DNA from 4 places in the Robbsia sp. KACC 23696 genome. Region 3 is predicted to be linked to each of the others. Evidence: predicted binding sites of a transcription regulator. Region 3 holds the regulator's gene; each other region holds the start of a gene.

Region 1 (7,937 bases), on a different replicon from region 3:
GTGGCGCCGAGCGCCACGACGACGCGCGGCTGGTTCGCGGCGATCTCTTGTTCGAGCCAGTGATGACACGCCTCCACCTCGCGTTGCGCCGGGGTTTTGTGGAGCCGTCTCTTACCGCGCGGCGTCCATTTGAAATGCTTCACCGCGTTTGTCAAATAGACGGTATCGCGCGCGATACCGGCACGCTGCAGGGCGCGATCCAGCAATTGACCGGCGGGCCCGACGAAGGGCCGACCCGCCAGATCCTCCTGATCGCCGGGCTGCTCGCCAACCAGCATTAGGGCCGCCTGCGTCGGGCCGCTGCCCGACACGGCTTGCGTGGCATGCTCCCATAGCGCGCAGCGCCGGCAGGCGTCGAGATCGTGTGGCGTGTCGCGTTGCGGTTGCGCCGCGTCCGCCGACACGGGAATAATCCTGCCGTGTGCGCCACGCAAGGCGCCGGCTTGCCCATGGCGCTGTTGGCCCGTGGAGGCCGCCGCGGCGAGTTGCGGGATGAGGTCGCCCTCGGGCAGATGTTTCCAATACCGCGCGGGCAGGTGTTGGCGGGTCAGGGCGAGATTGACTCGCGCCGGATTGAAAATGCTCCGATAGTAGGTCCGCCACAACGCTTCGGCGTCGTCTTCTTGTTGCGGCGGCGGCAGACGCGGAGTCCAATCGAATGCGACGCTTTGTCCATCGTGGCGCGCCAGCCCGCGGGGTGATGCGATGATCCAATGTGCCCGTCCCAAGCGTTTCTCGAAATAATCGACGAGCGGTTCGAGGATGTCGTGCTCGGGCGTAAACCACGCCATCAATACGGGCGTCTGATCGGGTCCCCGCGCTTCTTGGAACCGCATGAAGGCGCGCCAATGATGGTATTCGCGCGACACGTCGCGGACGAGGCGTACCAAACGCGCGCCATCGACGTCGCCGGGAAGCACCGCCGAATGATCGCCGTGCGCGTAGCGCCAGATCACGCGGTACAGAAAGGCCCAGCGTCGTGGCTCGGCATGGCGCGCCGCCGCCCGCAACTGTTTCAATGCTTCTCGGGATAGGGAGAAGCGGGCAGCGCGGACGCCTGGCGTCTCGCTGACCGCCGCGATTTCCTCGAATAGCGAGCCATTTATCGCCGCGCTCAAATCGCGCGGGGCAGGAGGACGATCGGCATCATGCCCGGTGTCGGATGCGTCCGGCGCGTCGGATGGGCCATGCCCCGCGCCAATCGCGGGCGACGTGCTGTCGTCGCGTGCACCGGCTCCGTTGCGTGTTTCGCCTCCGCGTGCCGTCGCCATACGCCATTCCACCAACGACGGATCGACGTTTGCCGCGATCAGATCGCGTGCCGCAGATCGCCAACTGGCGAAGTCATTCTCGATTGTGACGATGCGCACGTCAGTGTCACCACAACGACGCTTGTACCGGGACCTGCGTGGCGGCAACCGCAACGGCCTGTCGCAAGGCGGCACTGCTCTGCTCGCTATTGCGAGGGCGCCAGTCATCGACAACGATAAACGCACGGGCGTTTTTGAGCCCACACCGCAGACGGACGAGATCGTCGTAGCGCAGCCGCCGTTGCTGCCGCAAGGCGACGATGCGTTCCGCATTGCGTAGGCCGATGCCGGGAACACGGGCAATCATGCCGCGCTCGGCCCGATTCAGATCGACGGGAAACAGCTCGCGATGCGTCAGGGCCCAGGCCATTTTCGGATCGACATCCAGTGCAAGATCGGCCTCTTTGCCCATGATCTCGTTCGATGTAAAGCCGTATTGCCGTATCAGAAAATCAGCTTGGTAGAGACGATGTTCCCGCCGCAAAGGCGGCGGCGCGAGCGGGACGCTGCCGGGGCTGTTGGGAATGGGGCTGAAGGCGGAGTAATAGACGCGCCGCAAGCGATACGATTGATACAGTGTCTCGGCCGTCCCGAGAATCGTCCGGTCGTCGGCCTCGTCCGCGCCGACGATCATCTGCGTGCTTTGACCGCCGGGCGCGAAGCGGGGCGGCCGAGCGCGCGCCGCAGGATTCACCCGTGAGGCGGCGACGGCGCGCGTCACCGGTACCGATGCCGGCGTGCTGTCCACATGAGGCGATGTGCCGACGTCTGCCGTGCCGGAAGCTGCCGTGTCGTCCGCCGTTACCAATTGCCGATGGCGGATGCGCGCCATGGCTTTGCGGATCGTCCCGAGATTTTTCTCCGGTGCGAGACGCGCGATCGATACAGCGGTAGGCAGCTCGATATTGACGCTGAGACGGTCCGCGTAGCGGCCGGCGAGGTCAATCAATTCCGGCGCTGCGTCAGGGATCGTCTTCAAATGGATATAACCGCGAAATTGGTGGTCCTCGCGCAAACTCCGCGCGACTTCGACGAGTTGCTCCATCGTGTAGTCGGACGAGCGGATCACGCCGGAGCTCAGAAACAGCCCCTCGATGTAATTGCGCCGATAGAAATCGAGGGTAAGCCGGACGACATCCTCCGGCGCGAAGCGCGCGCGCTGCACGTCGCTGCTTCGCCGGTTAACGCAATATTGGCAGTCGTACAGGCAGAAATTGGTCAGGAGCACCTTTAGCAGCGAGACGCAGCGGCCGTCCGGCGTATAGCTATGGCAGATGCCCTGACCAGTGGTTACTCCCATCCCTTCCTTGCCGCGCGAATCGCGTCCGCCCGCGCCGCTGCTGGCGCAGGAGGCGTCGTATTTGGCGGCGTCGGCGAGGATTTCCAACTTCTTAAGTCGATCCATGATCGTTTGCACCGATACTGTACATATATACAGTATCGGTGCAAACGGCGGGGTCGGCAAGGTTTGTTGTGTAACAGCCGCTGTTGGTTCGGCCAGGAGCGAAGCGCGGTCGGTCGCTCATACCTAACCGTTGCCCCGGGAACACGAATTGCGTCGGCATTGAAAATCGCATACTGCGAAACGTTTTTTTAAAAATACAAAAAGAGGTTCCCCATGACCGCATTGCACCCGATTCGCTTTCAACCTGACATGGAAGTCGTTCCGGAAGACGAAGCGCAGACGACGGCAGAGTTGATCGAAGCGCTGCACACCATTCAAGCCATTACGACGGAAGACTATCCCACCGCAGTGCGTTCGGTCCACGCCAAGAGTCATGGGATCGTCAAAGGCACCGTGCAGGTACTGGACAACTTGCCGCCGCAGCTTGCGCAAGGTTTGTTCGCCAAGCCCGCCCACTATCCGGTGGTCATGCGTTTCTCCACGAATCCCGGCGACATTCTCGACGACCGGGTTTCGACGCCGCGCGGACTGGCGCTTAAAATCATGTTGCCCGACGACGCAGCCACCGAGGGTGGTGTGGCTGCCGGGCTCGACGGCACGTTCAGCCAGGATTTCGTGATGCAGAACGCGCCGAAGTTCACGGCGCCGACGCCTAAGGCCTTTCTCGGCAATCTGAAACTGCTGGCGAAGACGACCGACAAGGCCGAGGGTCTGAAGGTGGCCTTGTCCGCCGTGTTGCGCGGAACAGAGTCCCTAATCGAGAAGGTCGGTAGCGAGAGCGGCGCCATTAAAAGCATGGGCGGTCACCCGATGACGCACGTGCTGGGCGAAACGTTCTACACGATGGTCCCGCTTTTATATGGCGAGTATTACGGGAAGGTATCGGTCGCGCCTGTGTCGCCGGGCCTGCAGTCCTTAACCGACCAAGCCGTTTCTTTGAAAGACAATCCGGATGGATTGCGCGCCGCCGTCGTTGCATTCTTCAGCCAGAACGATGCCGAATGGGAAATACGGGTGCAATTGGCCGCCGATCGGGAGCAGTTTCCAATCGAAGATGCGTCGCAAGAATGGCCTGAGTCGGTCAGCCCATATGTCGCTGTCGCGCGGATCACCGTGCCGAAACAGGACGCCTGGTCCGCCGAAGTGGAGCGCAGCATCGATCAATGCTCGGGCTTTTCGCCCTGGCACTGCCTCAGCGCGCATCGCCCGCTCGGCGGCATCATGCGTTCGCGCAAGCCCGCATATGAGGCGTCGCAGCGCCATCGCTTCTCCGCAAATGGTTGTCCGTTCGCCGCGGCCGCTGCTGCGAAAAACCCGACGCAAACCCCCGACTGATCCGAGGCATTCATGTTGAAAGACGATCTTCCAGGCGACGGATTGACTCCTCACGGCAGCACCGGTAACGGCGACGCGCCGGAATCGCGCGAGCAGCGCGTCTCGCCTTCGGACAAGGCGCGTGGCGACGCCGACGCCAGTGCGCACGCAGACAACGTTGCCGGCGGCTGGGGATCGATGAAGGCGGTGACGCAGATTCTTCGGCAAGAGCACGTCTTGATGCGCGGCGCCAAATTGCTGCTGAAGCAGAACAAGCCCGATGGCTTTCAATGCGTCAGTTGTTCCTGGGCGAAGCCCGCCGACCCGCACCTCGCCGAGTTTTGCGAGAACGGCGCGAAAGCCACCGCCTGGGAAATCACGGACAAACGCGCAACGCCCGATTTTTTTGCGGAGCACACCTGCGCCGAGCTCGAAGAATGGGGCGATCTGGCGTTGGAAGAGCAGGGCCGGTTGACGGCCCCGCTGCGCTGGGACCCGGCAAGCGACAAATATGTGCCGGTATCGTGGCAGCAGGCGTTTGAAGAGATCGGACGCGAGTTGCGTGCGATCGCGCCGAACGACGCCGTGTTCTATGCGTCCGGGCGCGCCTCGCTGGAAACATCGTATATGTACCAGTTGCTGGCGCGGCTTTATGGCACCAACAACCTCCCTGACAGCTCGAATATGTGTCACGAGACGACCTCCGTCGCGCTGCCGCCCGTGATCGGCGTACCAGTCGGGACGGTGGGTCTCGATGATTTTGAGAAAACCGACTGCATCCTGTATTTCGGTCATAACGTCGGCACCAACGCGCCTCGGATGTTGCACCCGTTGCAAGAAGCCCGGAAGCGCGGTGTGCCGCTGATCGCCTTTAATCCGGTGCGCGAGGCGGGGCTGATGCGTTTCGTCAATCCACAGTCTCCAGCGGAAATGCTGGTACCGGGCAACGACACCGCCATCAGCTCCCAATATGTGCAGTTAAAAATCGGCGGCGATGCGGCGGTGATCCTGGGCATGTGCAAGGTGATCATCGAGGCCGACGATGCGGCGCGGAACGCTGGCACCGATCGCATTATCGACACCGCATTTATCGATACGCACACGCACGGCTTCGAGGCGTTCTCGGAACAGGCGCGCGGGGCGGATTGGACGGAAATCGCGCATCGCAGTGGCGTTACGCGCGCAGAAATCGAAACGGCCGCGCACACTTATATGCACGCGCGCACGGCGATGGCCTTTTATGGGATGGGACTGACGCAACATCGCAAGGGTGTCGATACGATCCAGCTGTTGGTCAATCTGCTGTTGTTGCGCGGCAATTTTGGCAAGCCTGGTGCCGGCATTTGCCCGGTTCGCGGGCACTCCAACGTTCAAGGACAGCGCACGGTCGGCATTACGGAGAAGCCTGAACTGGCACCGTTGGATGTCTTGGCGAAGCAATTCCACTTCGAGCCGCCCCGGGATAAAGGCTTGGATACCGTGGGCGCATGCGAGGCGGCGATAGAGGGCCGGCTGAAGGCTTTCATTATGTTGGGCGGCAATTTCGTGCGGGCCATTCCCGATACGGGCCGGATGGAGGCAGCATGGAAGAAGCTGCGATTGACGGTAAATATCGTCACGAAGTTGAACCGCAGTTGCCTGATGCACGGCGAGGTGTCGTATATCCTCCCCTGTCGTGGACGAATCGAGATCGATCGCCAAGCTGGTGGTGAACAGGCTGTCTCGATCGAAGACTCCACCGGATGTTTTCATGGATCGCGAGGATTCGCCGAGCCGGCTAGCCCGTTATTGCTGTCCGAACCGGCGATCGTGGCAGGCATTGCGAAGGCCACATTGCCGCCGAATGCGGTCGATTGGGACGGCTGGATAGGCGATTACGCACGAATCCGCGATGCCATCTCGGAAACATTCCCCGCCATCTTTGCGGACTTCAATCAACGCTTATGGCAACCCGGTGGTTTCCATCGACCCTTGCCGGTTGCGGAAAGGAGTTGGAAGACGCCGAACGGGAAAGCAAATTTCACCGTCGTCTCGCAATTGGCGGCCGATCCCGATTTGCCTGCGCTGGCGGACCCGTCGATCCTGCAGTTGATGACGACGCGCGGGGACAGCCAGTTCAACACTACGGTCTACGGCATGGATGACCGGTTTCGCGGCGTCTACGGCACGCGCGAGGTGATATTGATGCATGAAGCCGACATTGCAGCGCGCGGCTTGGTGCCGGGCGATCGCGTGAACGTCGAGACAGTGGCCAATGATGGCGTGACGAGACGGGTGACCGGCTTATCGGCGCGCGCCTTCGATATTCCTCGCGGTTGCGCGATGGGCTATTACCCCGAGCTCAATGTCTTGATCCCGTTGTGGCATCACGCCGAGGGTAGTCATGTCCCGGCCGCCAAGTCGATCTCCGTCAGGGTGGTGAAGCAGTCAATGATGAGCGATGTCGCAGCGGCAGAGGAAACCCCGGACATGACGAAGGAGGCAGATGTCGTCTGATCCTCCCTCTATGACGAATCCCTGAAGTCGAGTAAACGGTAAGGCGCAACAATACGCCGTGGATCGCCACAAAAAGCAGAGTGCGGCATATCGCCGCACCCTGCTTTTTGTTTGCTGCAATCTCACAAACATGGCAGCAAGTCGACAATCGGCGGCGTTACAGGATGATTTTTGACACGACCAAGCGTCTACGCAAACGTTTGGGCAATGCAGGGTTGTGCCATAAGGCGTCCCGCCGTTCGCCGGCTTGATAGGCGTCTTTTACAGCCTGTCAAATTAAAAAAATCAGCGTCCCGCGTCGCCATTCCTGCATTCCCGTGAGCGGTTCACGCGGCGCGCCGATCGCGCCACGCGGACGACCGCGCATTTGACAGCGTTGGACAAGTCAATTTTTCCTTCATACGATGCATTGTCCATGGGCATTGCGACGAGCGGTCAAACGCACCGCGCCCATGTATCGCATAAATCCGATTCGTAGTCCTCATAGATGAGTGCGATTGATTTCATCGAGGACGCGGCGGGCTATCCAGTCGATCAACGCGCATTCCGGGGAGTGGTGAAGATGGCGGGCAAGGACGTAACCGAAGGAGTGGGGCTGGCATACGGATCGCGGCATAAGCGGCCGCTGCTGGCGATGGCTGTCGCCACAGCATTAGGCATGATGCAAGTTGGTGCGGCCTATGCCGAGTCGACCTTGCGTATCGCGATGACGGCTGCCGATATCCCGTACACGGCCGGGCAGCCCGATCAGGGCTATGAAGGCAATCGCTTCACCGGTATCACGATCTTCGACTCTTTGATCCAATGGGATCTGAGCAAGTCGGATGCGCCCAGCGGTCTGATTCCCGATCTCGCAACGGATTGGCACGTCGATGCCGGCGACAAGACGAAATGGATTTTCAAGCTCCGCAGTGGCGTCAAATTTCATGACGGTACGCCGTTCAACGCCGATGCCGTCGTCTGGAATGTCAACAAGGTGCTGGACAAGTCGGCGCCGCAATACGATCCGCGCCAGGCCGGTTTGACGCTTTCGCGTCTGCCCACATTGAAGGCGGTGCGCAAGATCGACGACACGACCGTCGAGTTCACGACGAATCTCGTCGATTCCTTTTTTCCGTATGCGATGGTGAATCTTTATTTCGCCTCGCCGTCGCAGTGGCAAAAGGATCTGACGGCGGTGCCCGCCTCGGTGAGCGATCCGGCCAAGCGCAGCCAGGCGGCCTGGGCGACGTTTGCCGCCAGTCCTGCGGGCACCGGGCCGTTCAAGGTGACCGGTTTCGTGCCGCGCCAGCGCCTCGAATTGGTCAAGAACGATGCGTACTGGGATCCGAAGCGTCGACCCAAGATCGACAAGGTGATTCTGTTGCCGATGCCGGAGGCCAGCGCACGGACCGCGGCCTTGCTATCGGGGC
Region 2 (7,937 bases), 220 kb from region 3:
GGCGAGCAAGAGGAAGGTCGGATCGCCGGTCACCGTCGGCAAGGCGCCGATATCCCAGGCGATATCGCGTTGCGGATTTTCATGCCGCATTTCGCGGATCACCGTCTCCACCAGTGTGTTCAATCGCACCGGCACCGGACGCAAGGCGGCGCGCCCCATCTGCGAGAACGTCAACAGATCGTCGACCAACGTTCCGGCAAAGCGCGCGGAATCGACGATGTTTTTCAGAAAGCGCGTGCCCCGCTCCGCGAGGCGATCGCCCTCATACTCGCGCAGCAGATCCGCATATCCGACGATATGGCGCAACGGCGCGCGCAGATCGTGCGAGACCGAATAAGAGAACGATTCGAGTTCCTTATTGACACGTCCCAGCTCGGCGGCGATGGCGGCCATTTCTTCCGCGCGACGCAGCACGATGCTCAGCACCGACGCACGGAACTCGTACGCGGCCGCGCGCTCGCCGTCTCGCCACCGCAGCGAACGATGCCGAACCACTTCCTTCCACGTCTCGAAACTCGTGCGCGGCGAAAGGCGACCGTTAGCGTCGGCACCGCCTTTTCTCGGATCGCCGGCCCACTCGATCGTGCGCACGACCTCGGGGCGAAACCAGATGACGAAGTGTCGATGCAAACGCGAGATTTGCACCGCCAGCAAACCGCTTGCCGTCTCCGCGAACGCGCGCGCGGCCGGCAACACCTCGCTGATCGCATCGCTTGCAAACACCTCGCGCGTCGATTGACTGCCGATGTAAGAGACGATCTCGTTAATCGTATCGCTGTCCGGCGTCACGCCCACCGTTACCGTGCGGCCTTCATAGACGACGGCCGCGCCGTCGGCTGCCATGAAACGCAGCAAGGCGCGCGGATCCGATACCAGGCTGTCGACAAAATCGTCGCGATCCGACATCGTCGCGATCAGATCGACCAGCATGCGCCGCAATTCGAGACGGTATTCCGATTCGGCCCGGTCCTCCTTCGCTTCCATCTGCAAGGACAACACCGCGCCCAGATGCTCGCAGGCGGCCCGCGTCTCAAAATTCAGATGTCGCGGCGTCTCGTGATGGCAGGAAATCAGCCCCCACAAATTTCCTCGCACGATGATCGAGATCGACATCGAACTCGCCGTGCCCATATTGCGCATGTATTGCAAATGCACCGGCGACACGCTGCGCAAGGTCGCATAAGAGAGATCCGCCGGTCTGCCCGTGCGCGGATGCAAGGGCGGCACCAGCGGCGACGGCGCATAGCCGGCATCGACGATCAGCCGGATCGGATGCTTCAGATACAGCGCCCGGGCCTGCATCGGGATATCGGAGGCCGGGAAATGCTGCCCCAGATAGGAGGTGTACTCTGGCGCGCGGTCCTCGGCGATCACCTGGCCGTTGCCGTCGTCGTCGAAGCGATAGACGAGCACGCGGCCGAACGCGGTGATGCGGCGCACTTCCCGCGCCGCCACGTCGCTCACCGCCTCGACGGTGTCGGCGTGTTGCAGGCGCCCGATGACGGTGCGAACCAGCGCGTAGATCGGACTGAATACATTGCCGACGTGATCGGTCGGCTCGATCTCCAACACGACCACGCCATCGTGCTCATGCAGGATCAAGTCCAAGGTGCGTTCACCGCGCGCGCGCCTTGCCGCGGAGTCTGCCCCATCCGATGCATCCGATACCCGATGCGCGGTCGCCCCCAGTACGCCGGCGACACGGCACACATAGAGCGGCTGCCCCGCGATCTGCGACGACGCCAAGGCCTCGGCAACCGCCCGCGCGCCGTCCTCGCCGATCACCTCGGCGATGGGCCTGCCCTGCAGCGCCTGCGCCCCTGCGTGCGTCTCCGGCAGCAGCGCCGTGATATTCGCCGAACATTGCAGCACGCACTGCGCCTCGTCGAGCGTCACCAGATAGCCGTGCGGCTGGATCGCGCCCGGGATATGGATCGGTTCCGCGTCGCAGGCCGCCACCGCCGCCTGAAAGGCCGCGTCGTCGAACACCGGAGCGCCGCCGTCCGACGGCACTCCGCGCGAAGACGCCGCGGACGTGCTGGCGTCCGTCGGCATCACGGGCTGAACGGCACGCGCACCGGCGATCTCCATCCCCGGCAATTCCGGCAGACCCGCCTTATCGTCCGCATTGGGTGGGAGCGTCGTCATGCGACGGTCGGGCGCGGAGCCGGCAGCCAGTGCTGCAGCGCATCGAAGGTCGCGCGCGCCGCAGCGACGGCCGCGTCATACTCGTCTGCCGGCACGCGCGCAGCCGCTTCCGCCTTGAACGCATTCCACATGCTGCCGGTGCGCTCGCCATACGGATCGAAGTAGGCATAGCCCTGACGATCGCGCAGGTCAAAACGCTGCGCCATCGCCGGACCGATAAAGCGGCCGCCGAGCGTCGAACCTTCCATCACGTACATCGTGCCGAAACAGGCGCCCAACCCCGACAGCGGCATGCCGTCGGCGTGCGCGGCGCCGTCCCGCGCGAGCCCGTCGGACGGCTGCGGCGCGCCGAGATGCGCCAGATCGGCGTCGAGCAAGGCCGTCTTCTCGCGCGCGCGCGCGAAGGCCTGCAGATCCGCCGGCAGCGCCGCGCGCAACGCAGCTTCCCACGGGGCGACAAAAGCCCGGAATCGCGTCAACAAATCCACATAGTCGGACCGGGACATCGTCGGCCGCATGATGTCCATATCGCGCTCCAGCGCATGATGGCAATCGGCGGTTTCTGTTTTCAAACGGCTAAGAAGGTCAGTCATGAAAGCGTGCGGCGGGTTCAATTCGTCAAGGCGGGCAGCGGTCCGTGCGCAGGGCGACACACGATTACGAAGCGGAAATATCCGACTACATCATAGCAACGATTATTCGGGGCCGCTGCCGCCTTCGGCATTCCGCAAAAATGCACAAGATGCGGCGCACCGCACCGGAGCGCCAAGCCCAGCGCGCGCGGCGCCGAATAGGCGCATGCCGCTACGCTCGCCGACGGTGTTGCGAGGATGCAATTGCACGCGGACCTGTATGCCTATACAGTTTCGAGATGAACACCGCGCCCCAGGATTCCCTCCACGCCGCCGCCGATACGACGGCGCATCCACGCATCGAGCACGATGCCGCCGCGCGTGCCGTCATGGCCGCCTTGCTGGACAAGCTGAACCCCGCACAGCGGGAAGCGGCCTGTCACGGCATCGGCGGCAGGATAGACGGTAGTGGGGATGGAAACGCGGCGCCCGCCTCGCCGCCCGAACCGTTGCTTGTCATCGCCGGCGCGGGCACCGGCAAGACCGCGACGCTCGCGCACCGGGTTGCGAATCTGCTCGATCACGGTGTGCCGCCCGACCAGGTGCTGCTGCTGACCTTTTCGCGCCGCGCCGCAGTCGAAATGACCCGCCGCGTGGACCGTCTGTTGGCGCGCGCCGCCGTCGAACGCGCCAAGCTCACTGGCGCCTCGGTGCGCCGCGCGGCGCAGGTGTCGCAACGCGACACCCTCCCCTGGGCCGGCACCTTTCACAGCGTCGGCGCCCGCCTGCTGCGTGAGTACGCCCCCTATATCGGCGTATCGCCGGCCTTTACGATCCTGGACCGTCCCGACGCGGCCGACCTGATTAATCTGGTACGTCATGAACGCGGGCTCTCGATCAAGCAGAAGCGCTTCCCGACCAAACAGACCTGCATCTCGATCTATTCGCGCGTCGTCAATACCGGCCTGGCACTGGATGCGGTGCTGGCCCGGCATTTCCCGTGGTGCGCCGAATGGGAGGCGTCGCTGCGCGACTTGTTCGCCGCCTATGTCGAAGCGAAGCAATCCCAAGACGTGCTCGACTACGACGACCTGCTGCTCTACTGGGCGCAGATGGCCGCCGAGCCGGCCTTGGCGCAAGCGCTAGGCGAGCGCTTCTCGCACATCCTCGTCGACGAATATCAGGATACGAATGCCTTGCAGGCCGATATCGTTCGACGGATGAAGCCGGACGGACGCGGCGTTACCGTGGTCGGCGACGACGCCCAGTCGATCTATGCGTTTCGTGGCGCGACCGTGCGCAATATCATCGATTTTCCAAATACCTTCGCCACACCGGCGCGCGTCGTGACGCTGGACCGGAACTACCGCTCGACGCAGGCCATCCTCGACGCCGCCAATGCGGTGATCGGCCTGGCGACCGAGGGCTATGCGAAGCGTCTCTGGAACGACACCGACGCGACGCCCGGCGCGCGCCCGACCCTGGTGACCGTCGCCGACGAAGCGTCGCAGGCGCAATACCTGGTGTCGCGGATTCTGGAGAATCGCGAGGCCGGCGCCACGCTGAAGTCGCAAGCCGTCCTGTTCCGTGCCTCGCATCACAGCGCCCCGCTGGAGATCGAGCTGACGCGGCGCAACGTTCCTTTCGTCAAGTTCGGCGGCCTGAAATTCCTCGACGCGAGCCATGTGAAGGACCTGCTCGCCGTGCTGCGCTGGCTCGAGAATCCCCGCGATCGCGTGGCCGGCTTTCGGGTATTACAGATGTTGCCGGGCGTGGGCCCGGTCAAGGCAGGCCAGGTGCTCGACGCCGTCGGCGACGATTTAATGCGACTGCCCGGCGGCCCGACAGCGGAGGCCACGCTGCCGGCGCCGGCCGGCGTCGAGGGCTGGGACGCATTTGCCGCGCTGATCACCGATTGCGCCGGCCGCCGATCAGACTGGCCGGCGGAGCTAGACCGTATTCGGGACTGGTATGCGCCGCATCTGGCCCGCGCGCATGAGGATGCCGACATCCGCGAAGCGGATCTCGATCAGCTGCAGCAGATCGCGGCCACCTTCCCGTCGCGTCAGCGCTTTCTGACCGAATTGACGCTGGATCCGCCCGATGCGATCAGCGACGAGTCCGGCGTGCCATTGAAGGACGAGGACTATCTGATCCTGTCGACGATCCATTCGGCGAAAGGCCAGGAATGGGCCTCGGTGTTCCTGATGAATGCGGTGGACGGCTGCCTGCCGTCGGATCTGGCCACCGGGCAGATTGACGAAATAGAGGAGGAACGGCGCCTGTTGTATGTCGCGATGACGCGCGCGAAGACGTCATTGGACATCGTCGTGCCGCAGCGTTTTTACGTTCACCAGCAGTCGGCACAGGGCGATCGGCATATCTACGCCTCGCGAACGCGCTTTTTGCCGCAACGCCTGGTGCCGCTATTCGATGTGCAGTCCTGGCCGCGCGCGGCGGCCCCCACTGCGCACGGTTCGCAGGCTCTAGCGGCAGTCAAGATCGACATCGCCGCCCGGATGCGTGGCATGTGGAAAAACTGAGGCATTTCCCTGCGGCGCGTTGCCAGTACAATACCCGCCTGTTCGCGCCCACTATTTCCATCCGCCGATGAATCTCGTTCTACAAGTCCCCTCCGACGTCGCACTGCGCGAGTCCACTGCCCAGCAGCTCGCACGGCCGCTGGATGCGGACCATATCGCCGCCGTACGCGCGCTCTGTCCGACGACGTCCCGCGTCGAGACGATCGACGCCTACGCAGTGCGTTTCCTCGATGTGGACCAGGCCGCGGGCGATGCGCAGACGCGCACTGCCGTCGAACACTATTGCGCGACCAAGGGGCTTGACGCGTCCTGGGTACCGGCGCGGCCGCTTTCCGCCTTCCGCCTGCTGGCAATGGATATGGATTCGACGCTGATCACGATCGAGTGTATCGATGAAATCGCCGATTTCTGCGGACTGAAGGCCGAAGTGTCGGCCATCACGGAAGCGGCGATGCGCGGCGAAATTCCGGACTTCAGCGAAAGCCTGCGACGCCGCGTGGCCCTGCTCCAAGGCCTGGAGGCCGCCGTGCTGGAACGCGTCTACGAGGAGCGTGTGCGGCTCTCACCGGGCGCCGAGACGCTATTGGCGGGCGCACGGGCAGCCGGCCTGAAAACCTTGCTCGTCTCGGGCGGTTTCACGTTCTTTACCGAAAAACTACGCGCGCGACTTGGCCTGGATGCGGCCTATGCGAACACGCTGGAAATCGTCGACGGGAAGTTGACCGGACGCGTATTGGGTGAAATCGTCGACGGCGCGGTAAAAGCGCGGCACGTCGTCGACACCTGCGCAGCCATGGGCGTCGCGCCCGAGACCGCCATCGCCATGGGCGACGGTTCAAACGATTTGCCGATGATGGCGAAAGCCGGCCTCTCGGTCGCCTATCGCGCCAAGCCGAAAGTCCGTGCCGGTGCCAGCGTCGCACTGGATCATGCCGGCCTCGACGGCGTCTTGCGCCTGTTCGTCTGACAGGCGCGTCGCCCCCTGACAGAGGCGCGTCGGCCGCCGCTCGCTTAGCCCGCCACGGCGGTCAGATGGGCCGTCAGGCTCTGCTCCAGATCGGCGCGCAGGTCTTCCTCGTTTTCCAGGCCGACATAGAAGCGCACGAGCGTGCCCTTGTGCGGCCATTCCGCGGCCGTCCGCAGCGACGGCAGATCGTAGGGCAAGGCCAGGCTATGCGCGCCGCCCCAGCTGAAACCGATCTTGAACAATTTCAGCCCTTCCACGAAGGCATCGATTTGTTTCGCTGAATAGGCCGCATCGAAGACGATCGAGAACAGGCCGCCGGTGCTGGTGAAATACCGGCGCCAGCTTGCATGGCCAGGGCAATCCGGCAAGCCGGGATGCAACACCGTCGCCACTTCCTGACGCAACTTCAACCACGTCGCCAACGCCAGGGCGGTGCGATCGTGTGCGGCAAACCGCAGCGCGAGCGTCGGCAGGCTGCGCAACACCAAAGAGCAATCGTCCTGCGAGACACCCAGACCCAAGCGCGCGCGTGCGCGCTTCAGTTTGAAATGCAGGTCCTTTTCGCGCGTGATCACCGCCCCCATCAGCACATCGCTGGCGCCAGACTGATATTTCGTCAGCGCCTGCATCGAGATATCGCAGCCGTAATCGAAGGGCTTGAAGCCGATGCCCGCCGAGTAGGTGTTATCGATTGCCGTCGGGATGCCGGCCGCCTTGGCCGCCGCGGTGATCGCGGCCACATCGGGCACTTCCATCGATACCGAACCGGGCGCCTCGATCCAGATCAGGCGGGTATTCGGCCGGATCATCGCGCGCACCGCGTCGGCATCGGTCGGATCGTAGTAGCGAACCGTGACGCCGAAGTCCGCCGCCAGCCATTCCGCATGATCGCGGTTCGGCGTGTAGGCATTGTCGGGCACCAGCACGTCGTCGCCCTGGCGCACCAGGGCGAAATACACATTCGAGATTGCCGCAAGGCCGGACGGCTGCAGCAGGCAGTAGTACCCGCCCTCGATCAAGGCGAGCCGCTTCGCGAGGGTCGCCGAGGTGGGTGTCTGATGCAGGCCGTAGCGCCATTGGCTATCGCTGTGCGGATCGTAATCGCGCATCGCCTTCAGGTCTGGGAACAACACCGTCGACGCCCGATGGACCGCTACTGGAAAGGCCTCGAAACCGGGCGCGAGGTCCGGGGATTCGTGCAACAGACGCGTCTGAAAAGACGGGGAATCGGATGGCGTAACACTCATGGTGATCCTTGTAGCGTGCTGTAACCGGCAACGGGCCCGCCAACCGCTACAATGCACGCAGCGCAAGTCCTTTGCGCGGAGCGGGCCTGCGCAAACGGCACCGGGGTCTCCCTCGGTGCCGTCGGCGGCCCTGCTCCGTGTGACATGCGCTGGTGCTGCGGCCGCGGAGGGTGCCTCACCCGCCTGACGGCATGTCTCAATGAATTCGATACCACGTAGTATAGCGGTCCGCGTGCGAAGGCACCGGGAATGCCCTTATTTCCGACCCTTCGCCAGCGCGCGCAGCACCTTCATTTTTGCTTGATCAGGAAAGTTCGATGACGTTTGCGTTCCCCCCGCGGTCCGCCGCGGTTGACTCGCCTTACACCCGCCCTGGCGCCATGGCGCCCCACTCGATCGCGCCGCAGCAACGCGTGCGGCGTCTGCGTGCCGTCGTCGCGTTGACGGTCGTCGGTATCGT
Region 3 (7,937 bases):
CGCGCTGTAACAGCGAAGTATACGGGATCGGCGACGCGGGCTTTCAAATTGCGTCGATCGCGTGCCTCGGAATCGCTCCAACCGTCGACGCCGTACCACGTGCAATGGATTCGACTAGGGCGCTGGCCCTTCGATGTCACTCAGCGGGAGAACAGCAGCCCGATCGTCTGGTTGAACGATTCGACGTCGCTTGCCTGACCGACCGTCTCCAGCATCTGCTTTCCGACGCCGGTGACAGCCTCGAACAACTGTTCGCGATAGGTGTCGGGGTCCTCATGCATATTGATGTGACCGTTCAGCAGGATTTGCAACACCAATGCCTGCGCGGTTTGGGCCAGTCGAAGTTCCTTAATCTCGTTATCCATGCTTTTCTCGAAATGATCGCTGTGTTGAAACCCCGAATTCTCGCACGGCGATCGTCGCCTGGCGCAAAACGACACGTCGAAATTTCTATACAAATCTATACAATTTGAAACACTTTCAAACGATCGTTTTTATGTTTTTGTCTTCTTTCTCCGGTGGCAAATGCGCGTCGGTTGGACGTCGCGGCGTTAAATGGTGTGAGGCGGGATGCCTAGGGCGATGTAATGGCGAACCGCTTCAGATTAATCGTAGCAATATTCGATCGAAGCCTGTCCCATGTTTGATTGTTCCCTGAGTGACGTTTGCCCTCGCCAGCTATTTTCTGTGGAAAGTGCCGTGCGGCGGACCTTGGCGCGCTGCGGTGCTTGAGGCAGGGCAGTTGCAGGAGGCATGTACGTGATTTTCTGGTGGGGTCGCGTGGACAAAATGCGTTAAATAAGTGTGGCGAAATTTACGCAGAAAATTACCGATATATATCGCTAGTGAAATGATGCGTGAAAATCGACAACTGTTATTATTTTCTTGCAAGATCGCTCCGTGATAATGCAGAATTTTATTTTTTTTGATGAGGTGTTGGGTAAGCGTTTGAGGGTTTATTTATATTTTGCTTTTTTCATGGAAATATTTTCAGCAATATTTTTGGAGACGTGTTTCATATTTAAATTTTCATTTTATTTTACGCGAATCCTTTTTTTAACGTTTGAGGGGTCGTGTTTATCAAGATCGAAATCAATAACTGGCCCTATGCTTGTTGTCGACGCACTTAAGATCGCTGGCGAGCAGACGGAACGGTAATTTATACTTATCTTGCTGCCATCGCGCGTTCGATGCACGGCGGGTCCTTGGCGTCTACCGAAACCCGAGACGCGCCCGCGACGAGCATGCATTTCGGCATTTATTGCCACATGGTGCTGCATTCCTAGGTCATTCCCTAATAGGCGTACCGGCCGGGCGATACGCGGGCGAAATACAGCGTGGCGATCAAGCAACGACTGGTAGTGGCATTAAACAGATTTCACAAGCCGGATTGCACTTGTCGCAGTAGTATTCGTAAAAGCGCGAAGAGAGCGATTGCTCAAATATCTTGAATTCGCGCTAATGCCGATTGCAGTTCGGCGATGGCGAGAGTAGGATTTTCTCCATTAAGCGGTGGGACATAAAGAGTCGGGCACACATATTCCAAATACGAAAGATTGTGCCTTTCTACCAAGTGCTACGGGAAGAATCACGGTGGGTAAATTGCTGAGCTGGGCCGCCATGGGTGCGGTGAATGTCACGGTCGGCGCGGTGTGGCGCGTCTTCTTGTTCGTGCTGCGGCAAAACGCGATCGAAGGCGCCGATGAAGCACCGAAGCAGCCCAAAAAGGCGCCGGCCAAGCCGGCGACCATTACGCTGACGTCGCCGACGGCGTCCTCGGCGGTCAGTGATCAGTTGCTAAGCCGCTAAACGCCGCTCTGGAGCATCGATTGCGGCATTTGCGCGTCCGAGAAGTACCGCCTGCCACGGTAGGCGGACCCCGGCTTTTGCTCGGGGCCAGGCAAGCGCACAGGCATCGCGCCTAGCGAAGGCCTGTCTGAATGACGCGTGCGTCGGCCTGCGGGTTGATCACGCTGTACGCAAACTTCACCATCGCTTGATGCAAGGCATCCTGGCTCGCGCGCGATAGCGCCAGTGCAGCCGCATGGCATGCGCCATTCTCCGAATCACTCCCACTGCCGGTTAGCGTTTCGCGTACAGTAGGCGCGCTATGACCTTCGGGTGTCACTTCCAAGTTCAGCGCCACATGCGTCGTTCCCAGAAAATCCGCTCCGATCCGTAGATTCGGGGAGAACGTCGCTCCGGTGAGCACGTAGCGGTCTGCCGGGCCGGCCGGATTGACATCGCTGACACCGTCGTCGACCACGACTTCCGGGTAGGCACCCATCAGCGTGTCACGCAGCGAGTTGACGATCGATCGGCCCGATCGCGATGAAAACCAGTAATAGGAACAGCTGTCCGTGCCCCGAAACGTCGTTCGGGACTGGCGCAGGTCGGACGGCACCACTAGCACGGCCTTTTGGGCCAGCCCGTTACCGGGTTGTGCTTGCATGGCGGCTTGCTGAGATCCCACCGGCACATTGATGCAGGCACTCATGAGCATCGCCGCACCGAGGGCGGCCGCGGCCGTCTTTCCGCGCCGAACGACGGAGACGCCGTCGCTCGCTTCAGCGTGGTTGCGCGAAGCGGCGCCGCGATCGCGCCTGTCGATCGATCGAAGATGGGGTACCCGTGATTTCGCTTTTGTCAGCATAGGTCTTTTTTAAGGTCCGATCCGGGAACGGATGGCATATTCAGCCGCGCTGCGCTGGCCACGCCACGTCCTATCGACAATGGTCGATTCAGTGGTTGCAAGGGAAAAAGGTCAATCGATTATGACATGAGCCGCTGCGCGGGGTCGGGGATAACCCGGGGGGCATTTGGACCTGTCGCTGCCTAGCTTCCAACTCTTTTTCAGGATGCGCATCGCTGGATGCCGACGCCTGCATCCAGCGAGCGCGCGTTGGGCCATGTGTCGTCATTCCATGCACAATGAATACGCAGAGGGTCTAACCTTCAATGACCTTTCGATCGCCGTGCAAAAGGGGCCGTGCCCTCGACTAATGCTTGGCAAGCGCGTAAAAATCCGTAACATCGATTCAAGACGACATGTGTTCGCGCAATGCGCTGTCCGAGAGGGGGCATTCCCTTTCATGATCAGGGCAGGTGTCAGGAAAAAGAGAGGATTCCCGAGCGCTAGGTAGAGAGAAGGGGAATTCCGGCGATGCGATCCATTGGCGTTGTCGATGGCCGCAAACCGTCCGACCGTCCAACAGTCCAAACGCCTTATAGGCTCGCCGTGCGCTTGAAGGAGTGATGGGATGAAGCCAGAAGCACTGATTGACGCATTCGACCGAGCAGGCGCACTGTCCAGTGATTCGGCCAAGGCGCTGACCGTACAATGGGCCGCTTGGCTTGCAGGTAACTGGGAGCGCATTCCCGCGAGCGATCGCACCATGATGGTGGCGGTCGGAGGCGTGCTCTTCGACAAAGGTGCCGCATTAGAGGAGGGATTTGCACCGCCGCCTACCAGCGGTAAAGACGGCGGCCAGACAAGCGAAAACGACCCGCGCCGATAAAGTTATCGATCAGCGCGGGCCGTGTCGGAAAGCGGGCGTTGGGCGCCCGATATGCAGCGCCCACCCCTTAGCCTACAGGCGCCTCGTCCGTTTTCTTGCTCGGCGGATCGTTCGGCGCCATCTGTCGATTGTCGTCGTCTCGCTCCGGCAATGCGCTCTCCTTATGGTCACTATGGGCTGCCGGTTCCGGCTTCTGCAGAGACTTCTTGTCGTCGCTCATGCTTTCCTCCTGTTTCAAGACAGTCAAGCGCGGAGATGCGCTTGTTCTGGACGGAGTAGGTGGCGTACCGTCACCATGACGGCGTTGCAGCGTTGCAGGACGCGAGGCGAATCGCCGGGGTCCGACGGTGCTTGGCGCCGGCGGTTGCGGCCGTTTTTTTCCTATCCACACTATCTAGACAAGGACGCAAGCAACGTGCCTGAGGGCAAGTATGACCTTCAGCATCGAACACATCGGGTGCAATTGTCGGCGTTAGCGCGCCGCCATTAATGTCGCTGCGGACATCCGCGCGCGTCTATTGCGCCCCGACCGCGACCACATCGGAGATCACAAAGATCAGGAGTCCGAATGGCTCGATGTTGATGTATCTGCTTGAAAAAACAAGCTTAAGCAGCCGTTGCCGTGGGAAGCACGCTACGTGAACCTGCCATTGCTGCTGCGCGTTCGTCGGCAATGCAGCGATCGATCATCTTACAAATCGCTTCAATATTGCCAACCATGGTCATCCCGCTGTTTCGACGATACACGCGCACACTGCCACGCGCGTTCGTGGATACCAGGGGTTGCGCCGTGGGCCGCAAGGCCGCGGTCCGTGGCACGGTGGTGGCAACAAGTGGCGCTTGTTGCGGCGAGACCTGCACCGTATCGCGTTGCACGGCGACGGGGGCGGTGGCGCGTGCCGCAAGATTGGCTTTATCGCGGCACGACAAGCGTCCCCGCGCGGCACGCAGGCGGCCAAAAGGATGGATTGCGCTCTCGGCGGAAAACAGGCGAACGAGTCTCGACATGATGTAACTCCTTCAGAGGGGCGTCGGACGGATAAGTCCAACAGCAATCCCTTCGAGTGCGAAGTCGGACCGTTCCCGGTCAACGACGATCGTTGGGTAATCAGGATTTTCAGCAAGCAACGCGAGACCTTCCGGTACGCGCTTCAATCGTTTGACAGTCACTTCGTCGCCTAAACGGGCCACGACGACTTGGCCATCACGCGCTTCGTTTTGACGCTGTACCGCGAGTAAGTCACCATCCAGAATGCCAGCGTCACGCATACTTAAGCCCCGCACCTGCAATAGATAGTCCGGCTGACTGGTGAATAAGGCCGGATCGCAGTGGTACTGATGCAAGACGTGTTCCTGAGCCAGAATCGGGCTCCCCGCCGCAACGCGTCCGATCAAGGGCAGTGACAGCGACCCGGCACGCGACAGCATGCCGGCGAACGCCGCTTGACTTGGCAATCCCGCACCGCCCGCACCACTGCCGTCCACGCCTTCACCATCGCGACGACTGTCGTCCGTTGCATGCACCACGCGAATGCCGCGGGAGGCGCCCGGTGACAGTACGATCACGCCCTTGCGCGCCAGTGCCCGTAAATGTTCCTCGGCGGCGTTCGCAGAACTGAATCCCAGCGCCGCGGCGATTTCAGCGCGCGTCGGTGGGAAACCACTGCGTTCGATTGCTTGAACGACCAGATCGAATACCTGCTGTTGGCGCGCGGTAAGCTTAAGCATGTCTCGATTCCTGTATGCGATACTGTGATTCTATACAGTATTTTTTTTGGTGCAACTGTTTTCGTTGTGGTGACGTGACGGGGCGCGACCGCCGCCGAACGGCGGAGGGTCACGCGCATCATCGGGCTTCGCGTCATACCGGACGGTGGCAACAAGGCGACAGCCGCGGCGTTGTCTGGCACACTCCCGGCCTGTTTTCCGCTTTCGTTTCAGGTGTGATTGTTTCGTGAATAAAGGAACCCCGCAGATGACCGCCCCTTCTTCTTCGATGGATATCGGCGTGCCGGCCGCCGTACGGTCCTTGCCGAGGATCGCTTTGCTGACGACCGGTGGCACGATCGCCGGCGCCGCTGCCTCGGAAAGCGACTCGCTGCGCTACGCAGCGGGCGCGCTCGGCGGCGACGCGCTGCTGCGAGCCGTCCCGGCGCTGGCGCGAATCGCGCAGATCGAGACCATCGCGGTGGCCGCGATCGACAGCAAGGATGCCGATCCGGCGTTCTGGTGTGCATTGACGGAAACGGTGCGCGCCACGCGTGCGCGCGACGATATCGATGGCATCGTCATCACGCACGGCACCGATACGCTGGAAGAGAGCGCCTATTGGCTCGATCTCATGTTGGCAGCGGGCAAGCCGGTCGTGCTGACGGCGGCAATGCGACCCGCGACGGCATTGTCGGCGGACGGGCCGGCCAATTTATTCGATGCGGTGACGCTTGCCGGCGATACGTCGGCGCGCGATCTCGGCGTTCTGGTGACCTTGCAGAACCGCATTCATGCCGCGCGCGATATCGTCAAGGTCAGCAGTCACGCGTTGGATGCCTTCGCGTCACCTGCGGGGGGACCGTTGGGGTGGGTGCAGGACGGGCGGGTCGGCTGGCTGCGCCGACGACACCTCGCGTCGCTTACCGCGCGCGATGAAACGGGTTCGACGCCATCGTCGCCACTGCGGCAGACGCTGTTCGGTGAAGTCCCGAGCGGTGCGTCCGGCGATCGCCTGGAAGCGCGCTTGCATGTCCGGCGATTGCAGCCGTCCGATCTGCCCGACGTCGAGGTGGTCGTCCAGTATGGCGGGGCCTCGCCGCATTTGATCGACGCCCTGCTCACCCACGGCGTGCGAGGGATCGTGGTGGCCGGCACCGGAAACGGTACCGTCAATGCGGCGCTGATGGCGGCGATGCAGCGTGCGGTAGCGGCCGGTGTCATCGTCATCCGGTCGAGTCGCGCCGCCGACGTGCATGTGAGCGCGAACGCCGCGGTGGATGACGACGGCGAAGGCTTTGTCGCGAGCGGCACCTTGAACCCGTACAAGGCGCGGATCCGCCTGATGCTGGCGCTGGCCGTCGGCCTGTCCGAACGCAGTGCCATGCAGGCCTGCTTCAATCTTGCTTGACCGACGGCGGATGGGTTCGCGCCAGCGCCGCGCGGACATCCCGCAGCGCGTGGCGCACCGCGGTACAAGCGTCGATGTAGCGGATCTGCAGGCGCAGCCAGTCGCCGCCTGAGGCGTCGCCCGATTGCTGGATGATCAGGCTGCAGTCGTCGACAAAAGGCTGTAAGCCCAACATCGCCGCCGGCCCCTTGTTGTGATGCGCGATGTCACGGAGCCGCGATGCGTCCTGATCCGCTATCGCCGCGGCGAATTCCGGCAGCGATGTGCTCAGCCCTTCCTCGAACAGATCGATCAATTTGCGCGCGAAGTCGCCGTCTTGGTGGGAGAGTGCCAACAAGGCGGCGACCTGTTTTTCCGCCTGCGCCGCATCGCCGGCGCGGTACACCCGCACGGTCTTCGATCTTGGGTTGCTGTCCTGCTCGGATGCATCGCTTGGCGCCGACGCGATAGGTAGCGATGACGTCGGTACAGGCAGGGCGCCGGCCACGTCGTCGATCGGCAGGTGGGCGCGCAGCATGCCGAGCGTCACCGGTTTGACGAGCCGCCCGCGCATGCCACTTTCCAGGCAATGCGCCAGACAGGTTTCGGTGCCGTCCGCGCTATAGCCGATCACGGGCAGGGCGGGCCAGCGTTGCGCGCAATGCCGCGCCAAGGCATAGCCGTCCATGATCGGCATATTGCAATCGGTCACCACCGCATCGAAGGCATCGCCTCCCGGTTCCTGGCTTTCCTCCAGATGCAGCAACGCTTCCGTTACGGTCCCGGTCGTGACCGGCCGCAGTCCGATCTGTGAGAGCTGTGTGCTCAACAGCAGCAGGTTGGCCTCGTGGTCGTCGACGATCAGCACACGGGCGCCCGCCGCAAGGGGGACCTGAAACGACGGCGGGCTCGCGCCACTCGGCACCGCGGCCGGTGGACCGCCCGGGGTGCCCGGCCTGCGTGCCTCGACCACGTGGAACGGCAAGGTCAGCGAAAAGGTGCTGCCGCTGCCTTCCTGGCTCTCGACATCGATCGTTCCCTGCATCGCATCGATGATCCTTTTGGAGATTGCCAAGCCCATGCCGGTGCCCCCATAGCGCCGGAAGGTGTCGTGCGAAAGCTGTTGAAACGGCTGGAACAGCAGCGGGCGGAGATCTTCCGGAATGCCGGGGCCGGTGTCGCTAACGCTGATCGCGAGCCACACGGTGCGCCGCGCCGCGTCGTCGTTGTCCGCGTCGCCGACGACCATTCTGGGGGTCCGATGCAGCAGTTCCTGGGGCGGCACCGCGCGGCGCACGCATAGCGTAATCCGCCCCTCGGCG
Region 4 (7,937 bases), 950 kb from region 3:
GCGGAAGCCGCGACGCGCGAGATTTCAGCGGCGCTGCATGCCGGTAAGCACACGACCACCTTCACCCGCCGCTATGCCTTGCCGGCCGTGGCAGACGGCGACGATGCGCCGACGGCCCTGCTGGACTCGCCGGGATTCCAGGAGTTCGGCCTGCATCATCTCACCGAAGGCACCTTGGAACGCGCGCTGCCGGACTTTCGTCCGCTGCTGGGTGGTTGCCGTTTCTACAACTGCCGGCATCTGCACGAGCCGGGTTGCGCGATCCTGGAAGCGGTGGAAGACGGTCGCATCGCGCCGAACCGGCATGCGCTCTATGCGCAACTGGTACACGAGACGAACCAGGTCGTCCGCTAAGCCCGATCGTCCGCTAAACCCGAGCGCGGCGGCGGATGACGCGCAATGGCCTCATTCGCGGTCGCGCCGGTGCGCGGGATCAAGATTATGCCAACCAGACCGATAGCGTGATCATCAGCAACAGGATCATCCACAGAATCACCGCGCGCCAGACCAGACCGACTGCCGAGCGTAGCGTCCGGGGTGTGCAGTCCTCGCCCACCGGCAACGGCGTGGGCCGATTGTAGGGATCGAGCATCGTATCCAGCGTGCCGAACGACTCCGTCGCCACCGGCTCGGCCTGCGGCTCGACCAAGCGGGCGCCCAGCGCACCGCTACCCGCCGCTAGAAGCACGCCTTCGTTCGTGTCGGCCCAGACGCCGCCATAGTGGCGCCAGGCGTAGACCGCATCCTCGAAATTCCCGACGATGGCAAAACCCAGCGCAGTCAGCCGCGCCGGAAGCCAATCGATATAAAAGAAGGCACGACGCGCGAAATTCGAGAAGGCGGGACTACGCTCGGCGGACGTCTCGGTCCACGTCGCGGCCAGATGCGACGCAATCCGATAGCAGACGGCACCGGCCGGCCCCACCGGAATCAGGAACCAGAAGAAGACGCCGAAAACATGCCGGTGCGATGCAATGACCGCGTAGATAAGCGTGTTCCGCACGATCTCACTCACCGGCATCTCGCTGGTTTCCATCCCGGTCCAGGTCTGCAACAACTCGCGTGCGAGCGGCACGTCGTCGTTATTGAGTGCTACCTGGATATCGGTGAAGTAGTGACTGAATTGGCGGAATCCGAGCGTCAGATACAAGACTGCGACATTCCAGGCAAAGGCGAGCACGAAGCTCACATGCCACAGCAGATAGTAAATGGCGCCGACGCCCACGGTCCACGGCACGACGACGCCGAACCAGGCGAGCATGCCGTGCTTGCCGCGGCCGCCGTCCATGCCGCGCCCCATGCGCTCGGCGTGGCGACGTAGCAAACGCGCGACGGCGTTATTCGAGTCGAGCGCACGAAATTGCTCGAGGACCAGGGCAATGAGTACAGAAAAGAAAGTCATGCTATCGGCTGCACAAATCGTAAGACAGAGCATACTGAACCGCATCGGCAGACGTCCCGGCTAGCCGTCGTCTTATCCCGCGAACCGCAATCGCCCTCGCCGATGTGGTCGTAACAATAACATCAAATGTTACATTCGACGGCGTCATTCACGCTAGGCCGAAAGGAAGCGGTATAGGTTTCGCAACATCCCTGCGGTGGCGCCCCAGATGAAGTGCTCGCCCTCGCCGTCGCTACGCGGATACGGCATGGAGAAGAAACGTCGCGCGACGTTTGCCGACGGATCCTGGGACGGCGTGACACCGGGCTGCGGCGCAGGCGGCTGATAGACGCGCAGTTGATGATTCGATGGGTCCATCAGGAAAGCCAGCGGCACTTCGAAGCATTCGGCCACCTCGCGTTCGGCCGGATGCACGTCGAACGGCGGATGAACCAAGGCGACGACCGGTGTCACCGCATAACCGGTCCCGGTCACATATTCGGGCATCGTACCCAGCGGCTCGACATGCCGCGCATCGAGTGCGATTTCTTCCCATGCCTCGCGCAAGGCAGTGGCGGTAACGTCCCGGTCCTCCGGATCGCATCGCCCACCGGGAAACGAGATCTGCCCCGCATGGTCCGTCAGATGCGCGGCGCGGTGCGTCAGCAGCACCGTCAACCCTGCTTCGCGCGTGACCATGGGCACCAACACCGCGGCCGCGCGGAGTCCCGTGCGGCGCTCCGGATCGCCACGCCATGCCGCCTCCGCCTGCTCTGGCGCCCAGCGCAGCGAGGCCGCGGCAGAAAAGCGTCGGCGCAGCGCATCCGCGTCCAGCTCGGCGAGCGGCACGGGAGCGAGTGGCGCCGCGCCGGAGGCATCGAACGCCTCGATGGGCAACAGCGCGGGATCGAATAGCAGGCGATGGGGCATCGGGATCGATCTTCGTTTATGAAACGCACAAAGGCACCCTGAGGTGCCTTTGCCAAATACCGCATACCGGCCCTGGACGAGAGGCGCGATCGCTCGCACCCTCCCGCAAGGCCGTCCCGAGAACGCTGTCCCGGGACACTGTGGCTTACTCCGCCGCAGCTGCCGCCGTGTCCTTGCGGACCAGCTTTTCCTTGATACGTGCCTTCTTGCCCGACAGGTCGCGCAGGTAGTACAGCTTCGCACGACGCACGTCACCACGACGCTTGACGACGATGCTGGCCAATTGCGGCGAGTACGTTTGGAACGTACGCTCGACGCCTTCACCCGACGAAATCTTACGGACGATGAACGACGAATTCAGGCCGCGATTACGCTTGGCAATCACGACGCCTTCGTATGCCTGGACCCGCTTACGCGTGCCTTCGACAACGTTCACGCTCACGACGACCGTATCACCCGGTGCGAATTCCGGAATGGTCTTTTCGCCCAGAGCGCGTGCGATTTCTTCTTGTTCGAGTTGATCGATCAGATTCATATTAACTCCTTAAACCATCGTGCCGACGTTGTATACCGCGCTGAGCGCAGGCCCCGGCAGAGGATGGGAAACCGGCAGGAAAGTCTTCCTGCCGCCGTAGTCCGGCGCCCACCATCCAGACACATGTCTCGGAATAACACCGAGCCCTTATGCTGAATCGGCAGACGCCGGATTGGCGAGCCAGGCCTCATCGGCCTTGCTCAACAATCCGTCACGACGAGCGGCATCGATCAGATCCGGGCGCCGCGCCCGGGTTTTCGACAACGCTCGCTGGCGGCGCCATGCAATGATCTGCGCATGGTGCCCGCCCAACAAAATGTCCGGCACCCGCATGCCTTCGTATTCCTCGGGACGCGTGTAGTGCGGACAATCCAACAAACCGTCGACAAAACTATCCTGCTGCGCCGATTGCGCATCGCCCAGCACGCCAGGCAGCAAGCGAATGACGGCATCCATCAGCGCCATTGCCGGCAGCTCCCCGCCCGACAGGACGAAGTCGCCAACGCTGATTTCCTCGTCCACGCAGCGATCCAACAAACGCTGGTCCACCGCTTCGTACCGGCCGCACAGCAACACCAGACCCGGCTCGGTCGCGAGCGACGTGACACGGCGATGCGTCAACGGCGCGCCTTGCGGCGACAACATCACCACACGCGGCGTGGGCCGACCTTCCGCCTGCTGCGCCGCTTTCGCGGCTGCAATTGCCGCTTCCAACGGCCGCGCCAGCATCACCATGCCGGGGCCCCCACCATAGGGTCGATCATCGACCGTACGGTGCGAGTCCACCGTGAAATCACGCGGATTCCAGGTGTGCAGCGCGTAACGCCCCTGCTTGACCGCCCGGGACGTGACGCCCCAGTCGGTCAGCGCGCGGAACATTTCCGGGAACAGCGTCAGCACGTCGAACCGCATGCCTGTCTCCGCCGGTCGTGCCGCCGCCCCTTCGGGCGATGCCGACACGCCGCGTTGCGGGGTATCAATAATCGACATCCCAATCGACGACGATGCGCTTGCCGGGCAGATCGACCTCACGCAAATACGCATCGACGAACGGAATCAAACGCTCGCGCTCGACCGTCAGACCGTCGGCGTCCTGCGCGTCGTACACCACACGCAGGACCGAGTGGGCGCCATTGTCCATCAGGTCGCGGACCCGGCCCAACGCCGTCCCAGCCGGGTTCACCACCGCCAGATCGATCAGATCGACCCAGTAATACTCGCCGTCGGGCAAGGCCGGAAAGTCCGCGCGGCGCACCAGCACCGCGGTCCCCTTCAAGGCCATCGCCGCATCCCGATCGTCGCAACCGGCAATCGACGCAGCAATCGCGCCGCTGTGCACGCGTGGACCGCGGACGGCCAAGCGCCGAGGCGCCGCGTCACGCGGACCCCGCAACCACCAATGCCGCGCATTCAGCATGGCGGCATCGCCATCGGGGGCGCCCGCATGCGGGAACACCTTGACCTGACCGCGTACACCGTACGCCTGCCCGATCACACCGACCTCGATCAGATCGTCCGGAAGCGCGAACGACGCGACTTCCATCGATGCGACAGCATCGCCGGACTGCTCGGCATCGCGCTCAGCGTTCGGCGACGCATCGACGGATTTCTCCGCCACGCCCCCTTTTGCCGGACGCGGACGAAAAGCGCCGAAATCGGGCACGTTCGATCCTGACGACGACGTCAAACCTGCACCAGCTTCTATTAAGCTGCTGCCGGCGCTGCGGCGACGGTTGCCTTAGCGGCTTCCTTCGCCAGACGCGCGACTGCCGGCGACAATTGTGCACCCGTGCCAACCCAGTACGTCAGGCGGTCTTGAGCGATACGCAGCGTTTCACCCTTTTGCGCGACCGGGTTGTAGAACCCGATGCGCTCGATGAAACGGCCGTCGCGACGATTACGCGAATCGGTCGCAACGATGTTGTAGAACGGGCGCTTCTTCGCGCCACCGCGGGACAGGCGGATGATGACCATACTGAATTCCTAGAAATCTGGTGTGTGTGCAGCGTGAAACACGCGATTATAGCGGGAATTCGGCTAGCTACCAAACACTTAGTGCGCGCGCAGCCCTAGCAAGGCCCCTTGTCCCAGGCCAGCCCGGCATTCACCGCGCTCCCGCCCCTCATCGCCCGCGCCCTGACCGCAGCGTGTGCGCAACGGAACGTTGCGACCGAGAGACAGATCCCCAGGCACATCGCTACTGGTCGAATGGCCAAGCCAAAACGCGGGCCTCTTGCGCAAAATACTGTATACCCATACAGTATCCGTTGATGACTGCGCGCCGATGCGCGAGCACGACACGGACGGCAGGCGATGGAAAACAGCAACGGCAAACGAAACGACGTAGGCGACGGCAATCCAGGCGGCGGACGATCGCGTGGGTCCACGGCGCCGGACAGGTCTGCAATCGACGCCGAACGCCGCGCCGTCGCGCGCAGAGGCACCGTCGCGGCGCCGTTCCATCCCGACAGGGGAAGCACCAAGGCCCGCGGCCGAGGCGCCGTCAGCAATCCCGTGCCGCGCTTCCAGAGCTGGTCGCGCGAGGCGGACCCGCATTGCCGTCAAGACGACATAGGACAAACGTGGGATGCCGCAGGCGACGAAGCGGACGACGCCAGCGGCTCCCGCGAAGCCCGGACGGCCGTGGAGACCTGTCTCGAGAAGCCGATGATTCGGCTACAGACGACGGTCACGACGGAGACGGCGCGGACGATTATTGCCCGTAATACCTCCCCCGACATTCCCTTCGATCGGTCGTTGAATGCGTATCGCGGCTGCGAGCACGGCTGCGTGTATTGTTTCGCACGGCCCACGCATGCGTATCTGGATTTGTCGCCGGGTATCGATTTCGAAACCAAGCTTTTCGTCAAGACCAATGCCGTCGAAAAACTGCGCGAGGCGTTCGACAAGCCGGGCTATCGCGCGGACGTCCTGGCATTGGGCGCCAACACGGACCCGTATCAACCGATCGAAAAGACCTATCGCATCACCCGCGACGTGCTGGCCCTCGCCGAGGCGTACCGCCATCCGATCGCCATCACCACGAAATCCGCCTTGGTCGTCCGCGATATCGACATCCTGGAGCGAATGGCAGCGATGGGTCTGGTTCGCGTATTCATGTCGATCGGTACCTTGGACGCCGAGATTGCGCGCAAGCTCGAACCGCGCGCCAGCACGCCACCGCGTCGCATCGAGGCGATACGACAATTGCAGGCGCGTGGCATTCCCTGTGGCGTGGTCGTCGCACCGGTGATCCCTGCGCTGACGGATTTCGACGTCGAGCACGTCCTCCAGGAGGCCGCGCGAGCGGGCGCACAACATGCCGGCTATGTCATGCTGCGACTCCCGCTCGAGGTGCGCGATCTATTCGTGGCCTGGCTCGATACGCATTACCCGGATCGACGGCGACATGTGCTGAGCCTGATTGAACAGATGCGGGGCGGCCGCCATTACGACGCCACGTTCGGTCAGCGGATGCGCGGCACGGGCCTGTTCGCCGAGCTATTGGCGCAACGCTTCACGATGGCATGCCGACGGTATGGCTTGAATGCGTCCCGTCCACCGCTGCGCACCGATCTCTTTGCGAGCAGTCCCGCACGCCTCGACGCGTTGGCGCGCAGGGACAAGCGCACGCAAACGGGCAGCACGGCAAACGGCGCGTCGGGAAAAGACACCGCTCCGCCATCGACCAGTACGGCGGCGCCCCGGGTGAATCCGCAACTCGATCTGTTTTCGGCACCATTGACGGCGCAATCAACAGCCGAACGCTGAAAACGGCACGGCCCGATAAACAAAGGGACAAACAGGCAATCAGGCAATCAGCCGGATCAATCGGGCCTTTCGGTGATCGGTATCGTCAGCGTTTCCTTGACCTCTTCCATCACGACATAGCTTTTCGACTGCGTCGCACCGGGCAGTTGCAGCAGCACGTTCCCGAGGATCTTGCGATAGTCGGCCATCTCGCCGATACGCGCCTTGATCAGGTAATCGAAGTCGCCGGAAACCAGGTGACACTCGAGCACTTCCGGCACCTTCATCACTTCCCGCCGGAATTTCTCGAACATATTGCCGTTCTTGTGATCCAACGTGATCTCCACGAATACCAGCAACGATGCGCCGAGCTGGGCGGGATCGACGCGCGCGAAATAGCCGAGGATCACGCCGTCGCGCTCCATGCGTTTGACCCGCTCAATGCACGGCGTAATCGACAGGCCCACTTGCTCGGCCAGATCCTTCATCGCCATCCGACCGTCGTCTTGTAGCAACGTCAGGATCCGTCGGTCGATCCGATCCAGGGTACGAATCGCTTTATGTTGGGTGCGCATGACGGCGTAGACATTGAGAGAAGCGAGAAGACCAGAATATTTTCTGAAAAGCAGCAAATATTCAATAACAAAATCCGCGAAACTCGCAATAGTATAGCCGCAATTACTACGATAACGCTCACCACGCGGACCCTGCGTAACGTGAGACGTGCGGACGATTTCTAACGGAAGCTGCGATGAAAATCATCGTTCTTGGTGCGGGTGTCATCGGTACAACCAGCGCGTATTACCTGTCCCGTGCCGGGCATGACGTCACGGTGATCGACCGGCAACCGGGCCCTGCGTTGGAGACGAGCTTCGCCAATGCAGGCCAGATCTCGCCGGGCTATGCCTCGCCGTGGGCGGCCCCCGGCGTGCCGCTGAAAGCGATCAAGTGGATGTTCGCCAAGCATCCCCCACTGACCATCCGCCCGGACGGGTCCGGCGCCCAGTTACGCTGGATGTGGCATATGCTGACCCAGTGCACGGCAGACCGCTACGCGATCAACAAAGGGCGCATGGTGCGTCTGGCCGAATACAGCCGCGACTGCATTCGTGCATTGCGCGACGACACCGGCATTCAGTACGAGGGGCGCCAGGGCGGGACCTTGCAATTGTTCCGTACGCAGGCGCAATTCGATGGCGCCGCCAAGGACATCCAGGTTTTACGCGATGCCGGCGTCCCGTTCGAATTGCTCGAAGGGGCCGCGTTGGCGCAGGCGGAGCCCGCATTGGCCGCCGCCGGCGGTAAGCTGACCGGTGGCTTGCGTCTGCCGAACGACGAAAC

What was found. Region 3 encodes LexA, which represses DNA repair genes until DNA is damaged. Its sites were predicted from a motif close to ACTGTATNNNNATACAGT; they were not measured.
Region 1: the regulator LexA is predicted to act here: its motif matches at 2,732-2,749, upstream of ABEG21_RS23285 (putative DNA modification/repair radical SAM protein).
Region 2: the regulator LexA is predicted to act here: its motif matches at 2,996-3,013, upstream of ABEG21_RS08755 (ATP-dependent helicase).
Region 4: the regulator LexA is predicted to act here: its motif matches at 5,091-5,108, upstream of ABEG21_RS11780 (PA0069 family radical SAM protein).

Annotation. Positions count from the first base shown of each region.
Region 1 covers NZ_CP156628.1:435,440-443,376, forward strand. The annotation lists gene ABEG21_RS23280 (UdgX family uracil-DNA binding protein) at 1-1,370, opposite strand, end outside; gene ABEG21_RS23285 (putative DNA modification/repair radical SAM protein) at 1,378-2,715, opposite strand; gene ABEG21_RS23290 (catalase family protein) at 2,929-4,050, shown strand; gene ABEG21_RS23295 (FdhF/YdeP family oxidoreductase) at 4,063-6,525, shown strand; gene ABEG21_RS23300 (ABC transporter substrate-binding protein) at 7,160-7,937, shown strand, end outside.
Region 2 covers NZ_CP156626.1:2,083,852-2,091,788, forward strand. The annotation lists gene ABEG21_RS08745 (ATP-binding protein) at 1-2,148, opposite strand, end outside; gene ABEG21_RS08750 (biliverdin-producing heme oxygenase) at 2,145-2,741, opposite strand; gene ABEG21_RS08755 (ATP-dependent helicase) at 3,110-5,263, shown strand; gene serB (phosphoserine phosphatase SerB) at 5,331-6,230, shown strand; gene ABEG21_RS08765 (cystathionine beta-lyase) at 6,275-7,477, opposite strand; gene ABEG21_RS08770 (hypothetical protein) at 7,795-7,937, shown strand, end outside.
Region 3 covers NZ_CP156626.1:1,867,342-1,875,278, forward strand. The annotation lists gene ABEG21_RS07815 (hypothetical protein) at 141-365, opposite strand; gene ABEG21_RS07820 (hypothetical protein) at 1,594-1,809, shown strand; gene ABEG21_RS07825 (hypothetical protein) at 1,922-2,497, opposite strand; gene ABEG21_RS07830 (hypothetical protein) at 3,261-3,518, shown strand; gene ABEG21_RS07835 (hypothetical protein) at 3,586-3,738, opposite strand; gene ABEG21_RS07840 (hypothetical protein) at 4,125-4,526, opposite strand; gene lexA (transcriptional repressor LexA) at 4,539-5,246, opposite strand; gene ABEG21_RS07850 (asparaginase) at 5,494-6,636, shown strand; gene ABEG21_RS07855 (ATP-binding protein) at 6,623-7,937, opposite strand, start outside.
Region 4 covers NZ_CP156626.1:2,815,844-2,823,780, forward strand. The annotation lists gene rsgA (ribosome small subunit-dependent GTPase A) at 1-354, shown strand, start outside; gene ABEG21_RS11750 (CobD/CbiB family protein) at 440-1,402, opposite strand; gene ABEG21_RS11755 (CoA pyrophosphatase) at 1,556-2,311, opposite strand; gene rplS (50S ribosomal protein L19) at 2,457-2,846, opposite strand; gene trmD (tRNA (guanosine(37)-N1)-methyltransferase TrmD) at 2,994-3,758, opposite strand; gene rimM (ribosome maturation factor RimM) at 3,823-4,509, opposite strand; gene rpsP (30S ribosomal protein S16) at 4,551-4,820, opposite strand; gene ABEG21_RS11780 (PA0069 family radical SAM protein) at 5,160-6,617, shown strand; gene ABEG21_RS11785 (Lrp/AsnC ligand binding domain-containing protein) at 6,674-7,171, opposite strand; gene ABEG21_RS11790 (D-amino acid dehydrogenase) at 7,348-7,937, shown strand, end outside.